DNA from 3 places in the Neobacillus sp. KR4-4 genome. Region 1 is predicted to be linked to each of the others. Evidence: predicted binding sites of a transcription regulator. Region 1 holds the regulator's gene; each other region holds the start of a gene.

Region 1 (6,779 bases):
ATCGCTCTCTTCCGAAGTAATGGGTCGCAAATTCATCTTCTATTAAATATAGTTGATATTTTCTCACCACTGTTCTCTCCTTCGTTGGTTACCCTTTTTACTATTATAAAAAAAGACAAGCGAAACTTTTGTCTTACGGCGCCAAAAACTTCCACTATTTTTGTCGATTGTAAGAATTGCAAGCTATTTTTTTATATTTCGGTAGATTTTATGAATTTTCCTGCAGCAATATCTTTGTGCATATTTGTGCAAATATTATCTGCCCCAACAAAAAAAGAGAACGGATAAATCCGCTCTCCTTAAAATTACGATTTTATTTTTGTAAAAGTGCCTTCACACGTGCCACAACGTTATCTACGGTAAATCCGAATTCTTCCATAATCTTTTCTCCTGGTGCAGAAGCTCCAAAATGATCAATCGCTAATACATCGCCTTCGTCACCTGTATATTTGTGCCAGCCAAACGATGAGCCAACTTCAATTCCAAGACGTTTTTTCACACCTCTTGGTAAGACAGAGTCTTTGTATTCTTGGGATTGTTGCTCGAAGCGATCCCATGAAGGCATACTTATGACTGAAGCATGAACCCCTTCTCCTGCAAGTGCTTTTTGAGCTTCCACTGCAAGACTTACTTCAGATCCAGTTGCTAAAAGCAATGCATCTGGAGTTTCTCTTTCAGAAGGAGATACCACATAGGCGCCCTTAGAAACACCCTCATAAGCATTGGTATCAGTATTTTTTAATGTAGGTAAATCCTGACGAGTTAACACAAGTGCAGTTGGTTTGTCTGTTGACTCAACAGCAAGCTTCCATGCTGCCGCTGTTTCGTTTCCATCTGCTGGGCGAATGACTGAAATTCCTGACATTGCACGTAATGCCGCCAATTGTTCTACCGGTTCGTGCGTTGGTCCATCTTCCCCAACAGCAATACTATCATGCGTAAATACATAGGTAACAGGTAATCCCATTAACGCAGCTAGTCGAATCGCTGGACGTAAGTAATCAGAGAAAACAAAGAATGTTCCGCCAAAAACTTTTACTCCGCCATGAAGAGCGATCCCGTTCATTGCAGCACCCATTCCAAATTCACGAACACCAAACCAGATATTGCGGCCTTCATAAGATCCTGGCATAAAGTCTTTCGTACCTTTGATCATCGTTTTATTAGAGCCTGCAAGGTCTGCTGAGCCCCCAATAAAAATAGGTAGATTTTTAGCAATGCCATTAATTACTTCACCTGATGAGGCACGGCTTGCAAGGCTTTTCCCTTCACTATAAACAGGGATATCCTTGTCCCAACCCTCTGGAAGTTCATTATTTAATGCTTGCTCAAGCTGAGCTGCTAATTCAGGGTATTCATTTTTATATTGAGCGAAAAGGTCATTCCACTCTTTTTCCTTTTTCTCACCATTTTCAACGATAAGCTTTTGGAAGTTATCATAGACTTCTTGTGGTACATGGAAATCTTCTTCAAAAGTCCATTTATAGGATTCTTTAGTAAGTTTTAATTCATCAGCACCAAGTGGTGAACCATGGACACCTGATGTACCCGCACGATTTGGAGAACCATAACCGATTACTGTTCTTACTTCAATCATTGTTGGTCGTTCTAAATCATTTCTTGATTCTTCAAGCGCTTTTGCGATTTCCTCGAGATTGTTTCCGTCCTCCACACGAAGATATTGCCAGCCGTAGGATAGGAAGCGATCTTTGACACTTTCTGAAAAAGACTTATTTAAATCACCATCTAGAGAGATATCATTTGAATCATAAAGGACCACTAATCTTCCTAGTTTCAAGTGCCCCGCGAGTGAAGCTGCCTCTGCAGAAACACCTTCCATCAAATCTCCATCTCCACAAATACTGTATGTAAAATGGTTCACAAGTTCATACTTATCTTTATTATAAACACTTGCAACATGGCGTTCTGCCATTGCCATTCCCACTGCCATTGCAATCCCTTGTCCAAGTGGACCAGTTGTTGCTTCTACACCTTCAGTGTGGCCGTATTCAGGGTGACCAGGTGTTTTTGAGCCCCATTGACGGAATTGTTTTAAGTCATCCATGCTTAAATTGAAACCAGACAAGTGAAGCATGCTGTATAACAACGCTGACCCATGTCCAGCAGATAAAACAAAACGATCACGGTTAAACCAACGTGGATTCTTCGGATTTTGGTTCATGAAACGAGTCCATAAAGTATACGCCATTGGCGCTGCACCCATTGGCATCCCTGGGTGTCCAGAGTTTGCTTTCTCGATTGCATCAATCGAAAGAGTTCGGATCGAGGTAACTGATAAATCATCAATAGTATTAAACATGAATTACATCCTTTCCTAATGACTAGGTACTAAGTACATTTCAATTTTATATTGATACTGTGGTTTATTCAACAAATAGCATAATAATAAAGAACAAAATCCGCTTTATTTTTTAGTTTGACTCAGAAAATGCCGCTCTATGTAAAAAAGGGATACAAAAATTGTATCCCTGAATTTTTAGTGAAGTGTATTTTTTTTCCTAGCTTTGATTTTTTCTGGTGTGACATCATTTCCCTTAGGATCAATAAACTTAGTGTTGGTAAGGGTATCAAGCATATTAGAACGAAATGCTGCCAAATATTCGCTTCTTAATTTTGATTGTTCTTTGGCTTCTGTTTCAGTCAATCCCGTTGCTTTAGCTTTTCTTGCCAACTCGTTAATTCTAGCCATTTTTTCTTTGGATAGCATGGAGTAAACCTTCCTTTCTACCTGTTTACATGACACCTGATTTTACTAAAAAAAAAACCTAATGACAAGGCAAAAGGTTTACTCTTCTTGTGATTCGATATATTCTTGGTATCTTCTATGTACGGTTGCCTTTGAGATGTTATAACCAAAACCTCTCAAAGTGGCAGCAATTTCAGCAAAAATTAATCCATTCTTTCTTAGCCGGACAATTTCTTCTACCGGTACTTCAATTTTTTCACGTCCGGAACCTTCACCAAGATTTTTTAAGTTTTTTTCAGGTTTATAACCATTCTGAACAGCTCGCTTCATGCCGCGCTTAATTTTTGCATTATGAAGTTTACGTTGATATTCCTCCACCATACCAACAATTTTTAAAACCATGGAATCTGATTCTGACAGCTGTAATTCTCCACTTTGAGAGATACTATAAAGTTTAATATTTTCTTTTAAAATGCAGTGCAAAATCGCTATTTTAGCGTTACCTCTACCAAGTCGGGTTTCGTCCTGGATTAAGACCGCATGAACTTGATCATCTTTAATACGCTCTAATAATTGAAAGATCCCTTCCCGGTCGAATTCGTAGCCACTTGCCTTTTCTTTAATTACACTATCAATTTCAAATTGATAGGAATGAGCAAGTTGTGTTAATTCCTCTTCTTGGCGCTTTAATGATGTTTCTTGTGTTTCTTTGTTGGTGCTAACACGGCAGTATATGATTGCTTTCATTGTTATTCCTTTCTATTCACTCACAGCACTAGCTAATTCTTGTGTTGTTAAACCCTTTTCGTTACTCACTGGAATAATAATTTCTTCACCAGGAAAAATTAGGTCTTCATCAATTTCATTATGCTTTTTTATCCAAGAAACAAATTCCTGGTTTGATAAAGAATGTTGTTCGGAATATTGGTCAGAGATTTCCCAAAGTGAATCTCCTTCTGAAATCGTAATCTTTAAATACTTATCTTGATCATTTGAATGATGTTGAAAAGATAATATGAAGGAAAGTGAACAGCTTAAAATAATTAGAATAATAGCATAGGAGTATTTGTTCCATAATTTTTTCATATAAAAAACACCTCTACTAAGAATATACGTTCGTTTTATTAATATGATTATAAAACGAACGTTTGTTTGTTGTCAACTATTTTTCGAACTTATGTTTGTATAAAAAACACGAACATGGTATAATAAAGACAACAAAAACCAGACGAGGTGGATTTTATCATGGCTAAAATATCAAAGCGGCAGCAGGATATATTAGACTTCATTAAAAGTGAGGTTAAGAGTAAAGGATATCCCCCTTCCGTAAGAGAAATTGGAGAAGCAGTTGGACTTGCATCCAGCTCCACTGTTCACGGTCATTTAGCAAGGCTGGAAAGCAAGGGACTGATTAGACGGGATCCAACCAAACCAAGAGCAATTGAAATATTAGAAGCAGATGCTGCAGCACATATACCAAGAAATGCAGTAGTAAATGTTCCCGTAGTAGGTAAAGTAACTGCAGGATTACCAATTACAGCTATTGAAAATGTCGAAGAGTTTTTCCCGCTCCCAGAAAGTCTTGCACCTGCAGATGAACAGGTTTTCATGCTAGAAATCATGGGTGAGAGTATGATAGAAGCTGGGATACTAGATGGGGACTACGTCATTGTGAAACAGCAGCCAACTGCGAATAACGGTGATATCGTTGTAGCAATGACCGAGGAAGATGAAGCCACCTGTAAAAGATTTTTTAAAGAAAAAGATTACATACGCCTGCAGCCAGAAAATTCTACAATGGACCCTATTATTCTAAGGAATATTTCAATTCTAGGAAAAGTTATTGGCGTTTATCGGCATATTCATTAATAAGGAGCTTGCACAACTGTGCATGCTTTTTTTATGTCGTATTATTGGGAAAATTTTTCATTTTTATCATATCATGTATATTATATAGTGAAAATTCAGTATTTTTACTCATGTCCATGTTGTAAATGTTTGATATAATTGAACTACACCAAGATTTACCTTAGGTCCAAAAAATTAGGCTTAAGGAGGTTGAGAAACCGTGTTAGCCGACATTATTTTCTCTATTGTAATTGGTGGAACTGTTGGCATTGTTGGACATGTTCGTAAGAACGGAAAAATTATCATGCCAAGGAAAACAAAAAGATTCATTTATCTCGGCTTTTTAGAAGAGTTGCTCCTAGGTGCGGTTGCTGCGCTTCTCCTCGTTCTATATACAGCTCCAAATTCAACGGTGGAAACTATCTTTTTTTCAATCATCGCAGGAATTGGTGGTGATGCCGTTCTTTCTAAAATTAAGCTACTTAATCAGAGTGAAAAGAATAATGAATAAATCGAGAGAAACGCCATGATACTATTCGTATTATGGCGTTTCTTTTACCAATGAAGACTGTTTATTTGATTATTTTGCTATCCGTGCCTGTATTTCAGATAATTTCACCTTAAAAAACGCTTTGTAAACTTCTGTATCCGCTTCCTTAAATACGGAATGGCTCACATAATCTCCTTTTAACGTTCTACGTTCCTCATCAAATAGAAAACATTCCTGACCTTTGGCTCCTGACTCTAGCAAACTTAATATAAGGTCCGGTTTCTTATACGTCTTTTCACGAAGTATTTCTTGGGTTTGAGCATTACAAATTTGCAGTTTATACAATTAGAGCACCTCCCAAATGTTTTCAAGTTAATCATATAATATATATGAGTAGCAGAAGGAAGATAATTGTGAATTTTTCAAGAAATAAAGGAAAATTATAGATATCGTTGAGGATTGACGACCTAATTTAGACGTTATAAGTAATTTAGATCGTCAATCGGGGCTATTGGCGACCGTAGTTTGATAGAAAAAGGAATTTGGGGCGTCAATCAATGGACTGCTTCCAAATCTAACTTGATAAATCACAACAAAAAAACCCTGTCACTACAAGCGACAGGGTTTACTGATATTAATACATGCTCATATATTGATCGCGTTCCCATTGGTGAACGACTGTGCGGAACATATCCCACTCGATTTCTTTTGCCTCAACAAAGTGTTCCATAATGTGCTCGCCTAGACCAGCCACGATTACTTCATCAGCTTTTAATTGATCTAATGCTTGAGCTAATGTAGCAGGAAGATCGATGATGCCTTCTTCGATTCTTTCTTCTTTGCTCATTACATAGATGTTTCTATCAACTGGTGCTGGAGGAGTTAATTGGTTTTTAATTCCGTCTAAACCGGCTTTTAGAAGAACAGCCATTGCAAGGTATGGATTAGCAGATGGATCAACGCTTCTTACTTCCACACGAGTACTTAATCCACGTGAAGCAGGAATACGAATTAATGGTGAACGGTTTCTAGCTGACCAAGCTACATAGCATGGAGCTTCATAGCCAGGAACAAGACGCTTATAAGAGTTTACTGTTGGGTTGGTAACCGCAGTAAAGGCTGGAGCGTGCTTTAGAATTCCGGCGATAAATTGACGAGCTGTATCGCTCATTTCTAAGTCGCCGCTTGGCTGATAGAATGCATTTTCTCCATTTTTAAATAATGAAAGGTTCATGTGCATGCCAGATCCATTAACTCCGTATAAAGGTTTTGGCATGAATGTTGCGTGCAAGCCATGTTTACGAGCGATGGTTTTAACAACTAATTTAAACGTTTGGATTTGGTCACATGCAGTTAATGCATCAGCATATTTAAAATCAATTTCGTGCTGACCTGGTGCTACTTCGTGGTGAGAAGCTTCAATTTCAAAGCCCATTTCTTCTAATTCAAGAACGATATCACGACGGCAGTTTTCACCTAAATCTGTTGGTGCTAAATCAAAATAACCGCCTTGGTCATTTAGCTCTAAACTTGGCTCGCCTTTTTCATCTAATTTAAATAAGAAGAATTCCGGCTCAGGTCCTAAGTTAAAGTTAGTAAATCCTAACTCTTCCATTTCTTTTAATACTCTTCTTAAGTTATTTCTAGGATCCCCTTCAAATGGTTTTCCTTCTGGAGTATAAATATCACAAATTAAGCGGGCAACTTTCCCCTTTTCTGCTGTCCATGGGAATA
Region 2 (6,779 bases), on a different contig from region 1:
GGCTTTAAGTATTTTCCCGTGTACGATTCCGGAACTTCCGCCACTTTTTCAGGTGTTCCCGTGGCGACGATTGTTCCGCCTTTATCTCCACCTTCTGGTCCTAGATCGACGAGATAATCGGCTGCCTTAATAACATCGAGATTATGCTCAATCACAAGGACAGTGTCGCCATTTTCAACTAAGCGCTGCAGCACAACAAGCAAACGAGAAATATCATCGACATGAAGACCTGTTGTCGGTTCATCGAGAATATAGAAGGATTTTCCTGACGATCGGCGGTGCAGTTCTGATGCTAATTTGACACGCTGCGCTTCCCCTCCGGATAGAGTTGTTGCCGGCTGACCTAGTTTAACGTAGCCAAGGCCGACATCCAAGATGGTTTGCAGTTTACGGCTGATTTTCGGAATGTTCTCGAAAAATTCTACTGCCGCTTCCACGGTCATATCGAGAATGTCCGAAACATTCTTCCCTTTGTACTTTACTTCTAACGTTTCACGGTTATAACGTTTGCCATGGCAAATTTCGCAAGGTACATACACATCTGGTAAGAAGTGCATTTCAATTTTAATGATTCCATCGCCGCGGCAGGCCTCACAGCGGCCGCCCTTCACATTAAAACTGAAGCGTCCCTTTTTATAACCGCGGACCTTCGCCTCGTTTGTGTTCGCAAACACATCACGAACATCATCAAAAACACCCGTATATGTTGCTGGGTTCGAACGCGGTGTTCGGCCAATTGGTGATTGATCGATGTCAATGACTTTCTCTAAATAATCGATGCCTTTAATACTCTTATGTTCACCAGGCTTTGTTTTTGCATGATGAAGCTTTTGGGCAAGGGATTTATGTAAGATCTCGTTAATAAGGGTACTCTTCCCAGAACCAGACACACCTGTGATTGCAATAAACATCCCAAGTGGCAGCTTCACATTGACATTTTTTAAATTGTTTTCCGATGCACCCTTGATTTCAATAAAGCGGCCATCCGGCTTGCGTCGTTCTAAGGGAAGCGGGATAAACTTCTTCCCGGATAAGTATTGACCTGTTAATGAATGGGGGTCTGCCATGACTTCGGCTGGTGTTCCAGCAGAAACGATTTCTCCGCCATGAACCCCGGCACCCGGACCGATATCAATCAGGTAATCGGCCGCAATCATCGTGTCCTCATCATGCTCAACCACAATCAAAGTGTTGCCGATATCGCGCATATTTTGCAGCGTTCCAATTAAGCGGTCATTATCCCGCTGATGTAATCCAATCGACGGTTCATCCAAAATATAGAGAACACCAGTTAAACGCGAACCGATTTGTGTGGCTAAGCGAATCCGCTGGGCCTCCCCGCCTGACAGCGTACCAGCTGTCCTGCTCAATGTTAAATAATCGAGACCGACATTAATTAAGAAGCCAAGCCGCTCACTGATTTCATTGAAGATCAGTTTAGCAATTTGCATTTCTTTATCGGAAAGCGTTAATTCTGCAAAAAATTGATTGGCCTCTTCAATGGAAAGGTCGGTTATTTGGGCAATATGGCGGCCATTAATAAGGACGGCCAAGGTTTCTTTTTTCAATCGATAGCCCTTACAGGTTGGACATGGTTTTTGACCCATATATTTTTCCATTTGCTCCCGGATATAATCGGAGCTAGTTTCTTTATAACGACGCTCCACATTTCGGATAACGCCCTCAAATTCAATATTCCCCTCGCGGACTTGACCAAAATCATTTTCATAGCGGAAATAGATTTTTTCACGGCCGCCTCCATAGAGAACTTTTTCCAAAAGGTGCTCCGGGATATCCTTCACAGGAATATTCATATCTACACCGAAGTGATCACATACTGCCTCAAGCAGCTGTGGGTAGTACTGTGAGCTGGTCGGTTCCCACGGCGCAATCGCATGCTCCTTCAGTGTCAAGTCGCGGTTGGGGATGACAAGTTCCACATCGACTTCGAGCTTAGAACCGAGTCCGTCACATTCAGGGCAGGCACCAAACGGACTATTGAACGAAAACATCCGCGGCTCTAGTTCTCCAATCGAAAAACCACAATGCGGACAGGCATGATTTTCACTGAACAACAGTTCTTCTTGCCCAATCACATCGACGATGACCTTTCCTTCGCCTAGTTTTAGTGCCGTTTCGAGAGAATCAGCAATCCGTGCTGAGACCCCTTCCTTGACGACAATCCGGTCAATAATAACTTCAATCGAATGCTTTTTATTTTTCTCTAACTCAATCTCATCGCCAAGGTCGAGCATTTCCCCGTCGACACGGACGCGGACAAAGCCTTGTTTTTTAATGTCTTCGAGCACCTTCACATGCGTTCCCTTTCGGCCTGACACCACCGGGGCTAGGATTTGCATTTTGGTCCGTTCGGGGTATTCTAAAATCCGGTCAACCATCTGCTCAATCGTCTGTGAGGAGATTTCAATTCCATGGATTGGACACGTTGGATGCCCGACCCTTGCATATAATAAACGCAAATAATCATAGATTTCTGTCACCGTACCGACCGTCGAACGGGGGTTACGGCTTGTTGTTTTTTGATCGATGGAGATTGCCGGGGAGAGACCCTCAATGGCATCCACATCCGGTTTATCCATCTGGCCTAGAAATTGCCGTGCATAGGCAGAAAGGGATTCGACGTATCGTCTTTGCCCCTCGGCATAAATCGTATCAAAGGCGAGCGAGGACTTCCCAGACCCGGAAAGTCCTGTTAAGACAACAAGCTTATCTCTCGGAATGGTGACATCAATATTTTTCAAATTGTGGGCTCTAGCGCCTTTCACAATCAGTTTTTCCATTGCCATTTATACGTCATCCTTCCGCTTTCAATTCCAAAATTAAATCACGAAGCTCAGCCGCCCGTTCGAAATTAAGCGCTTTGGCTTCGACCTTCATTTCTTTTTCCATTGTGGCAATTAATTTTTCTCTTTCTTTCTTGTTCATCTTACTAAATGATGCCGCTGGTTTGTAATCTTCCTGCTCCTCAGCAGCATGTGTAGCACGGATGACGTCACGAATATCTTTTTGAATCGTCATTGGGACAATTCCATGCTTTTGGTTGTACTCTTCTTGGATGGCACGGCGGCGCCTTGTTTCTGTGATCGCTAATTCCATGGAATTCGTGATCTTGTCAGCGTACATGATGACATGTCCCTGGGCATTCCGAGCGGCTCGGCCAATCGTTTGGATTAACGAACGTTCCGAACGAAGGAAGCCTTCTTTGTCGGCATCAAGGATGGCTATCAGTGATACCTCTGGGATGTCCAACCCTTCCCTCAGTAAGTTTATCCCGATGAGAACATCGTATTTTCCAAGACGCAGCTCCCGAATAATTTCAATCCGCTCGAGCGTCTTTACCTCCGAATGCAGATATTGTACTTTAATTCCGATTTCCTTCAAGTAATCTGTTAGATCTTCGGACATTTTTTTCGTCAAGGTGGTCACAAGGACACGTTCATTTCTCCGTATCCGTTCGTGAATTTCGCCAATCAAGTCATCAATTTGCCCTTCAATTGGACGAACCTCAATCGTAGGGTCTAATAGTCCTGTCGGGCGGATAATTTGTGAAACCATTTCCGGTGTATGTTCCAACTCGTACGGCCCAGGTGTCGCCGAAACATAGATGATATTGTGAATATGCTTTTCAAACTCATCAAACATTAACGGCCGGTTATCAAGGGCCGATGGCAGACGAAAGCCGTGATCCACAAGGACCTGTTTCCGCGCTTTATCTCCATTAAACATACCTCTCACTTGCGGCAAAGTAACATGCGACTCGTCAATCACCATCAAAAAGTCCTTTGGAAAATAGTCAAGCAAGGTATATGGAGTGGATCCTGCTTCTCTTAACGTTAAATGGCGTGAATAATTCTCAATCCCTGAGCAAAAGCCCATTTCCCGCATCATTTCCAGGTCATAGCGTGTCCTTTGTTCAAGACGCTGGGCTTCGAGCAATTTATTGTCCTCGCGCAGTTCTTCGAGACGTACTTCTAGTTCTTTTTCAATATTTTCAATCGCAATTCTCAGCTTTTCTTCCCTTGTAACGAAGTGGGAGGCAGGGAAAATCGCGACATGTTCCCGTTCACCCATAATCTCGCCTGTGAGCGCATCGACTTCTCGAATTCGATCGATTTCATCACCAAAAAACTCGACACGAAGGCAATGCTCGTCACGAGAAGCAGGGAAAATCTCGACCACATCGCCACGGACACGGAAGGTTCCCCGCTTGAAGTCAATATCATTTCGGTCATATTGGATATCGACTAAACGACGTAACAGCTGATTGCGCTCTATTTCCATTCCTGTTCGAAGCGATAGCACCATTTCTCGATATTCTTCCGGAGAACCCAAACCATAAATACAAGAAACCGAGGCAATTACGATCACATCTTTCCGTTCGAAGAGGGAAGATGTCGCTGAGTGGCGCAATTTATCAATTTCATCATTGATACTGGCATCTTTTTCAATGAATGTATCCGTCTGTGGAACGTAAGCTTCTGGCTGAAAGTAGTCATAGTAACTGACAAAATATTCAACCGCATTGTTTGGAAAAAATTCTTTGAACTCACTGTAGAGCTGTCCAGCGAGGGTCTTGTTATGAGCGATAATAAGCGTTGGTTTATTTACCTCTTTAATCACATTTGAAATTGTAAATGTTTTTCCCGTACCTGTCGCACCAAGCAATGTCTGTTCTTTTTTATTATTCTTGAGCCCGTCAACTAATTGTCTGATCGCCTCCGGCTGATCCCCTTGCGGCGAGTATTTTGATACTAATTCAAATTGATCTTTCACAAATCTTCCCTCCCGTAAAATCAATCACTTTTCAGCATATGTACCTTGTTATGGACCGGGATGGATGCTTTCAAGTGTATCCTCTCAAATTCATATCTACATTTTACCACATTCCCCTAAAAACAAACCAATAATATGCGAACGAATATTCGATTTCATTAAAAAAGCCTGTCATTTTACTGACAGACTTGGTTTGTTTCAATGCTTAGGTCTTCTTCAATGCCCTTTGCCTCATTTTATCAGCCAGCCAAAAACCGGCAGTTAACGAAAAAGCATCCACCACGATAATCATAAACGTGTTGGTATAACCTTTATATACTGAAGTGGCAATGAGAGCCACAGTCAAGATGAGCCCAATCACTCGATTGTAAGTGACACGTGTAAAAAGCAAGACGAGCAGCCCTGGAAGAATAAGCGCTGAGAAAATTCGAATAACGGTTTCCAATGAGTACACCTCATTCAATTCATACTATTCATTTATTCTAAAAATTAATTTACAAAATTGCAACATATATGATAGTTGAAACGGCCATACCAAAGATCTTTTGCTTATTTTTCCATACTCACATGCAATTCCCCTTCTTTGGGCTGAGTAAACAGGCTAGTGACTACAAAGCCAAGTAGTGAAAGGAGAATAGGGAAGACCACTGTGTGAAACCCGAATGGATTCGGATAAAATTGATCTAATAAAATATAGGACCCCATCCCTAAAATCATTGAAGTGATAGCCCCATGTTTATTGCCCTTACTCCAATATAGTCCTAAAACCACTGGCCAAATAAAGACCGACTCAAGCCCTCCAAAAGAAAATAGATTCAGCCAAACAATCAAATCTGGCGGACTTAAGGAGAACAATATGACAATAATTCCAATGATTGCAGTCACACTAAAACTAACCTTTTTCACAAGATCATTCCCTGCGTCCGGCTTGATGTAATTTAAATAGACATCTTTCACTAAAGCAGAGCTAACTAAAATCAATAAGGCATCCACAGTCGACATAATGGCTGCCATTGGCGCAGCAAGAACAATACCTGCCGCATATGGCGGCAGTACTTTCATCGATAACATCGGCATAACCGTATCCCCAATTTTCACACCTGGGAGAACGGGTCTGGCGAACACGCCAATGAGATGCATACCAAGCATGATAAACCCGACCACAATGGTTCCAATAATAATCGCACTGTGCATCGCCTTTGAATTTTTATAGGACATCGCTCGGACGGCAATTTGCGGCAAACCGACGACACCAATCCCTACTAAAATCCAAAAGGAAGAAACGAAGGTTGGTGTCAAACTCCGCTCAGCCCCAAAGGGACTGATTAAATTAGGATTTTCTGCTGCCAAGTCTGAGATAATCTTTGGGATTCCTCCACCAGCCTTAATCGTTGCGATTAAAAGGATTAATGTTCCTCCAAACATAACCACCCCTTGGATGGTATCCGTAATGGCAACCGCTCGAAAGCCGCCGACAATCACAAAGACGAGAACCGAAAAGGCAAAGATTAATAGAGCGGTCGTGTAGGGTAATCCTGTTAAACTTTCTACCAAACGTGCTCCGCCAATCCATTGCGCGGTCATCGATGAAAATAGAAAAATAATGATACTCGCTGCTGACATTAATACCACTGCTTTACTTTTGTACCTCTCTTTTAAAAAGTCAATCAGGGTGATGGCTTTGTATTGACGAGAAATAATGGCAAACTTCTTACCTAGGACCATTAATGTAAAATATCCAGTGGCTAATTGGGCCATGGCTAGGAGAACCCAGCCTAATCCTTGCGTATAAGCTACACCTGGACCACCGATGAAACTGCTGGCACTGCCATATGTCGCCACCATCGTCATTGCCAATATGAAACCGCCCATTTGACGTTCCCCTAGAAAGTACTCCTCTAAGAATGAATGAGATTTAATGACAAATTTATTTGACCACATGCCAACAGCAAAGATAATGAATAAGAAAATTAAAAGAGGCGTAA
Region 3 (6,779 bases), on a different contig from region 1:
TAGCGTTTATAAAACCAAATTGTCGGCTGTCCCAACTTCCTAAACGATTATCACCAAGAACAAATAATTTTCCGTCAGGGACTGTATTTTCACCGGTAATTTCTTTTAAGCTGAAATCACCAGTAATCCTTATTCCAGGAGATTTTTGTTTATACACATTTAAAAACGGTTCATCATACTTATGCCCATTAATATACAATAGGTCATTTCGGTATTCAATCTTGTCACCTGGCAGGCCAATAATTCGTTTGACAAAATCCTCTTTTTCATTGGCATGAAAAACAATCACATCGAATCGATTCAATTCCCCCACTTGATAACCCAGCTTATTAACTACCAGCTTGTTCCCATCCTGAAGCGTTGGCATCATTGATTCGCCTTCTACTACATAATTTGAAAAGAAAAATGTACGAATAAAAGCAAAAATAATGATTCCAATCGCAAAAGCCTTAGCCCATTCCATGCCTTCCTTTTTCCATTCAATCTTCATTAACGCTCCTCCGTCTCTCCTGTTTATAGTTTCTATCTATTTCACCATTATGGTCAGTTTCCATGCTCTTATTCATTCTGCCCTCAATTCTTTTACCAACAAACCAAAGAATGAATATAATAAGCAATACTACAACAGTCCGAAGCGGCTTCGTCAGCAATGACTGGATATCATAGCCTACAAAACTAATTGTGAATATCATCACCATCTTCCCGATACACACAGCTAGCATGTATTGAGAAAGACGAATTTTAGAAAGACCTGCAACTATATTCACTACAGCTGAGGGGGTAAATGGAAAACATAGCATTAAAAAGAGGGGGCCGAATCCATGACGATCCAGCCAATCCATTAATTTACGAACCTGAGGGTGCTTGGACAAGAAAGATAATAACTTTTGCTGCCCAAACTTTCTGACAAGTAAAAATACGAGCATAGCCCCCATACAAGCACCGAACCATGAGTATAAAAATCCTAACCAAAGTCCAAAAGCACTGGCATTAGCCATTACAAATATAAACAATGGGAGAAACGGCAAAAATGCCTCAATGACAATAAGCATTATGCCAGGTATGGGGCCAAGGGCTCGGTATTCCCGAATTAAATTCATTATATGTTCAAGCGTAAACCATGCTCTTAATGATTCAATATCCATCCTATTTCTCCTCATTTTTTTACGAATTAGCAGTGTAAATAATTACTTTGTGATAAATTGATGAAGTGCCTCTTTATTTTTTTCAACATTGATATCTAATACGGCTCCTTCTCCAGCTATACGCGCATCTGAATAGCTATTTTCAACAGGAATTCGTAACGTATCAATATTTCCACGATCATTTGAAAAGAAATCCTTCGCCATAAATGTTATGTCTGAAGTTTTCATATTTGTATTCACATAAGGAGTCACTACACCAATCAGTTTAGGGAGCTTTGGAATTGTTTGCAGTCCCATCAATTGATCCCCGATTGCCTTAACCGCCTTTTGTTGACGTTCTACCCTTCCAAAATCCCCGATAGCATCATGACGGTAGCGGACATAACCAAGCATTTCCTCTCCATTTAATTTTTGCAGACCTGGCTCTAAAGTTACATCAATATTTTTTGACATTTTTTTCTCTACATCGATTTCTACCCCATTTGGGAATGCTTCATCAATAAGTTGCACAAAGCCTTGAAAATCGACAATGACATAATATTGAAGGTCAATATCAAAATTGTGCTTAATTGTTTGCCTCATTAATTCTGGTCCACCGCGTGCGAATGCTGAATTAACTTTGTGTTTACCATGCCCTGGAATTTCGAGGTAACTGTCCCTCATAATTGAGGTTAATTTAAAGGTTCCTTTGTCTTCATTATAATGAACAATCATGATAGTATCTGCGCGAGACTTTTCTTTTCCTCTTGCATCACTGCCAAGCAAAAGGATATTCGTTCCCCCATACTGATCTTTTTGCCCTTCGAAGGTATAGACAACATTTGATGCGTTTTTATCAATTTTTTTTAATGATTGGTTAACGCCCTGCTTGTACTGAAAATAAGCATAGCCTGCAACTGCCCCAATTAAAAGTAAGAATATCAGTAACACTGATGGCCATCGTTTCTTTCTCTTCACTTGATGTTTATCAGATCTCATTTGATTATCACCTATTCATCCATGTTTTTTATGCTCCTATTTATAAGACTGTTTTTTCTTTTTAGGGGTTTCTTCATTTAATTCATTTTCCCCCATCAGATATCCTTCTATTAATAAAAACTTTCTCATATAACAACTGCAATTTTCAATAAATAAAACTCGACCAAATGACGCGTTTTGTTTATGTATAGTCCTATTGCTTTTAATGTTCCTTTTTTGTAAAATAAAAAAGGAACATTTGTTCCCATAAAAGTGAAAGGTGTGGCTGAAAATGACCAGAATCCCCGAAGATGATCGAGACATAATGGAGAAGGCAATGTATTTGCCAATGGTTCTAATTATCTTAAACCGGGATTTATCCGTTGTCGAAAAGAGCCCTTTTAAACTCAAACAACCCTATTTAGATTTGATTGAGGAAACGATGAAGGAAATTCAGAAGGAATTGGCGGAAGTTAAACAATATATGAAAAAAAATAAACTTCAAGTAATTGAAAAAAAACGGGACGATGCTTTTACTTTATACAGGTTTATTTATAAAGGCTACGAAGAAAACCATAATTACTTTAACCCAAGGATACGTAATAAGGTCCAAGAAATAATGGAGGCCTACTTATTAAAAAAACATCTGTCCCATTAATTGTATAGAAATAACCAACCTTATTCGGGACCCTTCGAATGGGCATCGTACTCTAGGGAGCTTTCTAGAGCATTTATTAACTGGGGTCCATTTGCTTTATTAGAGAACTTTCTCCCATTACTTTCTATTCTTTGCATGAGCTTTGTTTTTAATAATGATGTTCTTAACATCTGTCCTTCTATTGTACTTACCGGAACTGGAAATATATGTGATTGCTTGTTACGGAAAATGATCATTGTCTTTTGTGCGGCTACGCGGCGATAACATTCCACATGTTCAAATGCTATCCAAATACACTCAGGTTTTAACGGCGAAACTGTAGGGAAAAAATAGATGTGGTAAGTTGGTTCAATGATAATTGAAAGTTTTCGGAAATAACCAATTAGCAGCCGTGTACCTCTTTTCCTGCTTTCGTAATCGACACCATAATAATTGCAACTTTTTTTAATCAGATCCAAGGGCTTAAGGGGTAACAAGAATTCATCTTCTACTTCAACTACACGTGAATAAATTTTACTTCCATAAACCACCGGTTCTACAAACATCGTACGTGAATTGATTTCATAATCTTCGATCTCGGTTTGCTTCAATTCATTCAACTCCCTTTTCATTTTATCCATCATTATCTTAACACTCCTTGTTTTTTATTCCCTTACTTTTCTGAACTGTTCCTAAATTATTCACAAAATTTAGGAGAAATAAATATTTAACTGAAAATTTTAAAATTAATGATATTCTTCAAAAAAAACCATATAATTTTAAAAAGCATCAGAGGTGATTTTCATGAATGAAAAATCATACACGGAATTAATGAAACTTGGTGCCATGAAACGCAATCGCTTGAAAGAGAATTTTGTCCAGGATTTATACATCGACATGCTGTTGTCCGAAATTCAGCTAACAGTCGAAAAAGAAAAATTACTGCAAAAAATCGACGCGGCCATTGATTCCCGAGACAAAAAATCATTTCTCCTGTTATCCATGCAACTAAAGGAAATTTACAAAAAGTTTGGAACGTAAAAACTTTAACTGCCGTCAGGACTGACGGCTTTTTTCGTTTCATCAAATGCTTGTCTAATGAAGGAACATACTATTTAAAAATATTTCCACTTCCTTTGAGTAATTTTATGTAACAAAAAAGGCTGTAGACATATATTGATGTCTCAGCCCTTTTTATGTTGGCACCTATTTATTCCTTTGGTTCACTTCATACTCTTCAAGCATCGATATCCGATCAAGCATGGAAGGATGAGTATACCTGAAGATTTTTACTAATAACGGCGGATTTACTTGACTTAAACCAGAACGAGTTAATTCCTGAAAAGAAGTAATCGCAGCCTCTGAATTTTTAGTCATTTCAATCGCATATTTATCGGCGCGTGTTTCCTGATAACGAGAAGTAAAATTAGTAAATGGACTGGCAGCAAACAGAAGCATCGAAAGGATCATAAAAAATAATGGAAGTGAACGAATATCTCTTACATCCGAGATTTTCAATTCGCTGCCCCATCGTTTGGTTGCCCAATTCATAATTCTATAGGTCAAATACAAACCAAGCAGTGATATCAAAAGGTACCCAGCTATTCCAAAATAAATATGTTTTTCTATATAATGGCACATTTCATGAGCCATTATGAATAAGATTTGATTATCAGATAGTTTATTTAAGGTAGTATCCCATAGGACAATCCGGGCATTAGAACCGATCCCCGTGACATAGGCATTTAAAGCATTGGTTTCTTCTGACTTATTCACTTCAAATACATGGGTAGCTGGAATTTGAGCCCTTTCGGCCAGTGTCAAGATTTTTGTTTCCAATGCTTTATCTTTTAAAGGATAAAAGTCATTATATAACGGGTCAATCACAACTGGCTGGAGAAACATCATAAATAATGTAAATGGAATAGATAAAAGCCACCCATACAGCCACCAGCGTTTTTGACTTTTCTTCATCAACCAGTATAATACCGGGACAATGATCAGCCAGGTCCCATAATTAAGCCAAAAATCTATTACCTCATCTTTCATCCAGGAAGCAAACGACTGGGTCGAAATATTATAGGTTTTTGATAAATTAAAACTAATATAGCTTAATGGAAATGTCGCCAAATAAGCGAAAACAGATAACCAAATCAAATATATAGCTGTTTGCAGCAGTTTATACTTAGTGGAGTTTTCAGCCCAATTCTTGATTGCTTTAGATAAACCGAATAATAATATTAAGAAGTAAATGAGCCATTCTAAGGGAGTAGATAAGAAAAATAATAAATTTCTTATTTTGGAGTACTCCTCACTCAACATAAGTTCCCTTCCATTCAAAAAGGTGGACGGGTCCGCCCTCGACCCTTCATATTCAAATGGAAGGCTCGAATCAGCAAAATAGAATAAATACCAATAAATAATCAATCCATATAGAATGTAGCCCACGACCGCATAGACTCCCATTTTTCTCGCCACGATTTATCCCCCTTTTTGTACAAACTCTCTATACTTAGTTTAGTTAAAAAAGGACAAATTAGAACAATTAAAATGCAAGTGTTTCGGCACTGGAGCCTAGATAATAAAAAAGCCGGTTTTAAATACCGACTTACATAAGATATGAATATATGGATAGAACAGCGATAGATCCAATGACTACTACGATGACATTAGCCCCTAATATTGCCGCAATAAAAGCAGCTACTGCCCCTATTACCCCATACCAGATATCTTCCTTCTGAATAAAAATAATCGCTGGGAAAATTAAAGCCCCTAGTGTAGCATAAGGAACATTTTTTAGAACTCCTTGAATAAAAGGAGGCAGTTCTTTCCCTTTAAATAAAACAAAAGGCATCATACGCGGTATATATGTAACCAAACCCATCCCAAGAATCATCCAAACGATTTCAGCTTTCATTTCTTACACTCCGATTCCTTTTAATTACTTCAACTGATTCGATAATGACGGCTGATAAAATGGTTGCGGTAACAATTGCCCAGCCTTGAGCCATGAGGTCTCCAATGGTAAAAATCGAATTAAATATCGCGCCTAGTACTGCTAGAAATACTACCTTTACGCTTTTTTTCATGGATGGGACTAGAAGTCCAATAAACATGGCATATAGCGCGACCCCCATGCTTTCCTGCAGGGTTTGAGGCAGGTTAGCTCCAATCAAATGACCCAGTCCAGAAAAAACTACCCAACTAGAATATGATACCGAGATAACACCAAATAAAAAGCCAGTTGCCGCCGGTCCCTCTTTTGTAGCAACCACTGAAAATGTTTCATCCGTTATCCCAAATGAATAAATTAACTTATTAATTAGATGGTCCTCTTCAACTTTTTCATTCAAGGATGTACTCATTAGGAAATGACGAATATTTACAATAAACGTTGTTAAAATAATTTCAAATATTCCTGTACCATAGGCGATCAGACTAAGTGATATGTATTGGGATGCACCTGCAAATACAATTAAACTCATTAACACCGTTTCGGATAGAGATAGTCCCGAAGTCTTAGCGAGAAGACCAAAGGTCAGTGCAATTGGAAAATAGCCAATTCCGATACTTATCCCGGCTTGAAGTCCTTTTTTAAATTCCGACGATTCTTTACTAAAAGCTAAATCCGCCAACTCTATTCCTCCCCTTGTTGCACTTACACATTTAAGAATAAATAATAGCAAATTTTCAGTCAAAATAAAATAAAAAAACATGGCGCCAAGCACCATGTTTCGTTATTTCCCTTTAAAGGCTGGCTTTCTTTTTTCAGCGAAAGCTTGCAATGCTTCGATTCGATCTTCTGTTGGGAGTGTTACTTCGTATGCTTTTCTTTCTATTTGTAATCCTGTGTTTAGATCCGTATTCATCCCATTTTTAATAGCAAACTTGGCTTGTTGCAATGCAATAGGCCCATTTGCCAGTAATTGCGAACAAAAGGCTGAACACGCTGTCATTAAATCTTTTCTCTCTACAACTTTTGTCAGCAGTCCAAAGGCATAAGCCTCATCAGCGGACAAGCGGCGTGCTGTCAAAATGAG

What was found. The regulator LexA, encoded in region 1, represses DNA repair genes until DNA is damaged. The targets are predictions, from matches to a motif close to CGAACATATGTTCG.
Region 2: uvrB (excinuclease ABC subunit UvrB) is a predicted target of LexA. The motif match lies at 4,933-4,946, and genes of this name have one in related genera.
Region 3: ACE198_RS14815 (YhjD family protein) is a predicted target of LexA. The motif match lies at 2,355-2,368, and genes of this name have one in related genera.

What each region holds. Positions count from the first base shown of each region.
Region 1 covers NZ_JBHHJU010000003.1:288,331-295,109, reverse strand. Annotated here, with positions in the region: gene sirA (sporulation inhibitor of replication protein SirA) at 1-67, opposite strand, end outside; gene tkt (transketolase) at 314-2,320, opposite strand; gene ACE198_RS04905 (DUF896 domain-containing protein) at 2,498-2,728, opposite strand; gene ACE198_RS04900 (YneB family resolvase-like protein) at 2,807-3,454, opposite strand; gene yneA (cell division suppressor protein YneA) at 3,467-3,793, opposite strand; gene lexA (transcriptional repressor LexA) at 3,953-4,576, shown strand; gene ACE198_RS04885 (DUF4257 domain-containing protein) at 4,776-5,066, shown strand; gene ACE198_RS04880 (hypothetical protein) at 5,136-5,390, opposite strand; gene glnA (type I glutamate--ammonia ligase) at 5,680-6,779, opposite strand, start outside.
Region 2 covers NZ_JBHHJU010000006.1:116,981-123,759, forward strand. Annotated here, with positions in the region: gene uvrA (excinuclease ABC subunit UvrA) at 1-2,807, opposite strand, end outside; gene uvrB (excinuclease ABC subunit UvrB) at 2,815-4,794, opposite strand; gene ACE198_RS08710 (DUF2198 family protein) at 5,000-5,239, opposite strand; gene panF (sodium/pantothenate symporter) at 5,344-6,779, opposite strand, start outside.
Region 3 covers NZ_JBHHJU010000013.1:53,955-60,733, reverse strand. Annotated here, with positions in the region: gene lepB (signal peptidase I) at 1-490, opposite strand, end outside; gene ACE198_RS14825 (TVP38/TMEM64 family protein) at 480-1,145, opposite strand; gene ACE198_RS14820 (LCP family protein) at 1,188-2,123, opposite strand; gene ACE198_RS14815 (YhjD family protein) at 2,395-2,760, shown strand; gene ACE198_RS14810 (competence protein ComK) at 2,781-3,383, opposite strand; gene ACE198_RS14805 (IDEAL domain-containing protein) at 3,544-3,780, shown strand; gene ACE198_RS14800 (M48 family metallopeptidase) at 3,946-5,217, opposite strand; gene ACE198_RS14795 (AzlD domain-containing protein) at 5,348-5,656, opposite strand; gene ACE198_RS14790 (AzlC family ABC transporter permease) at 5,646-6,374, opposite strand; gene ACE198_RS14785 (enoyl-CoA hydratase-related protein) at 6,477-6,779, opposite strand, start outside.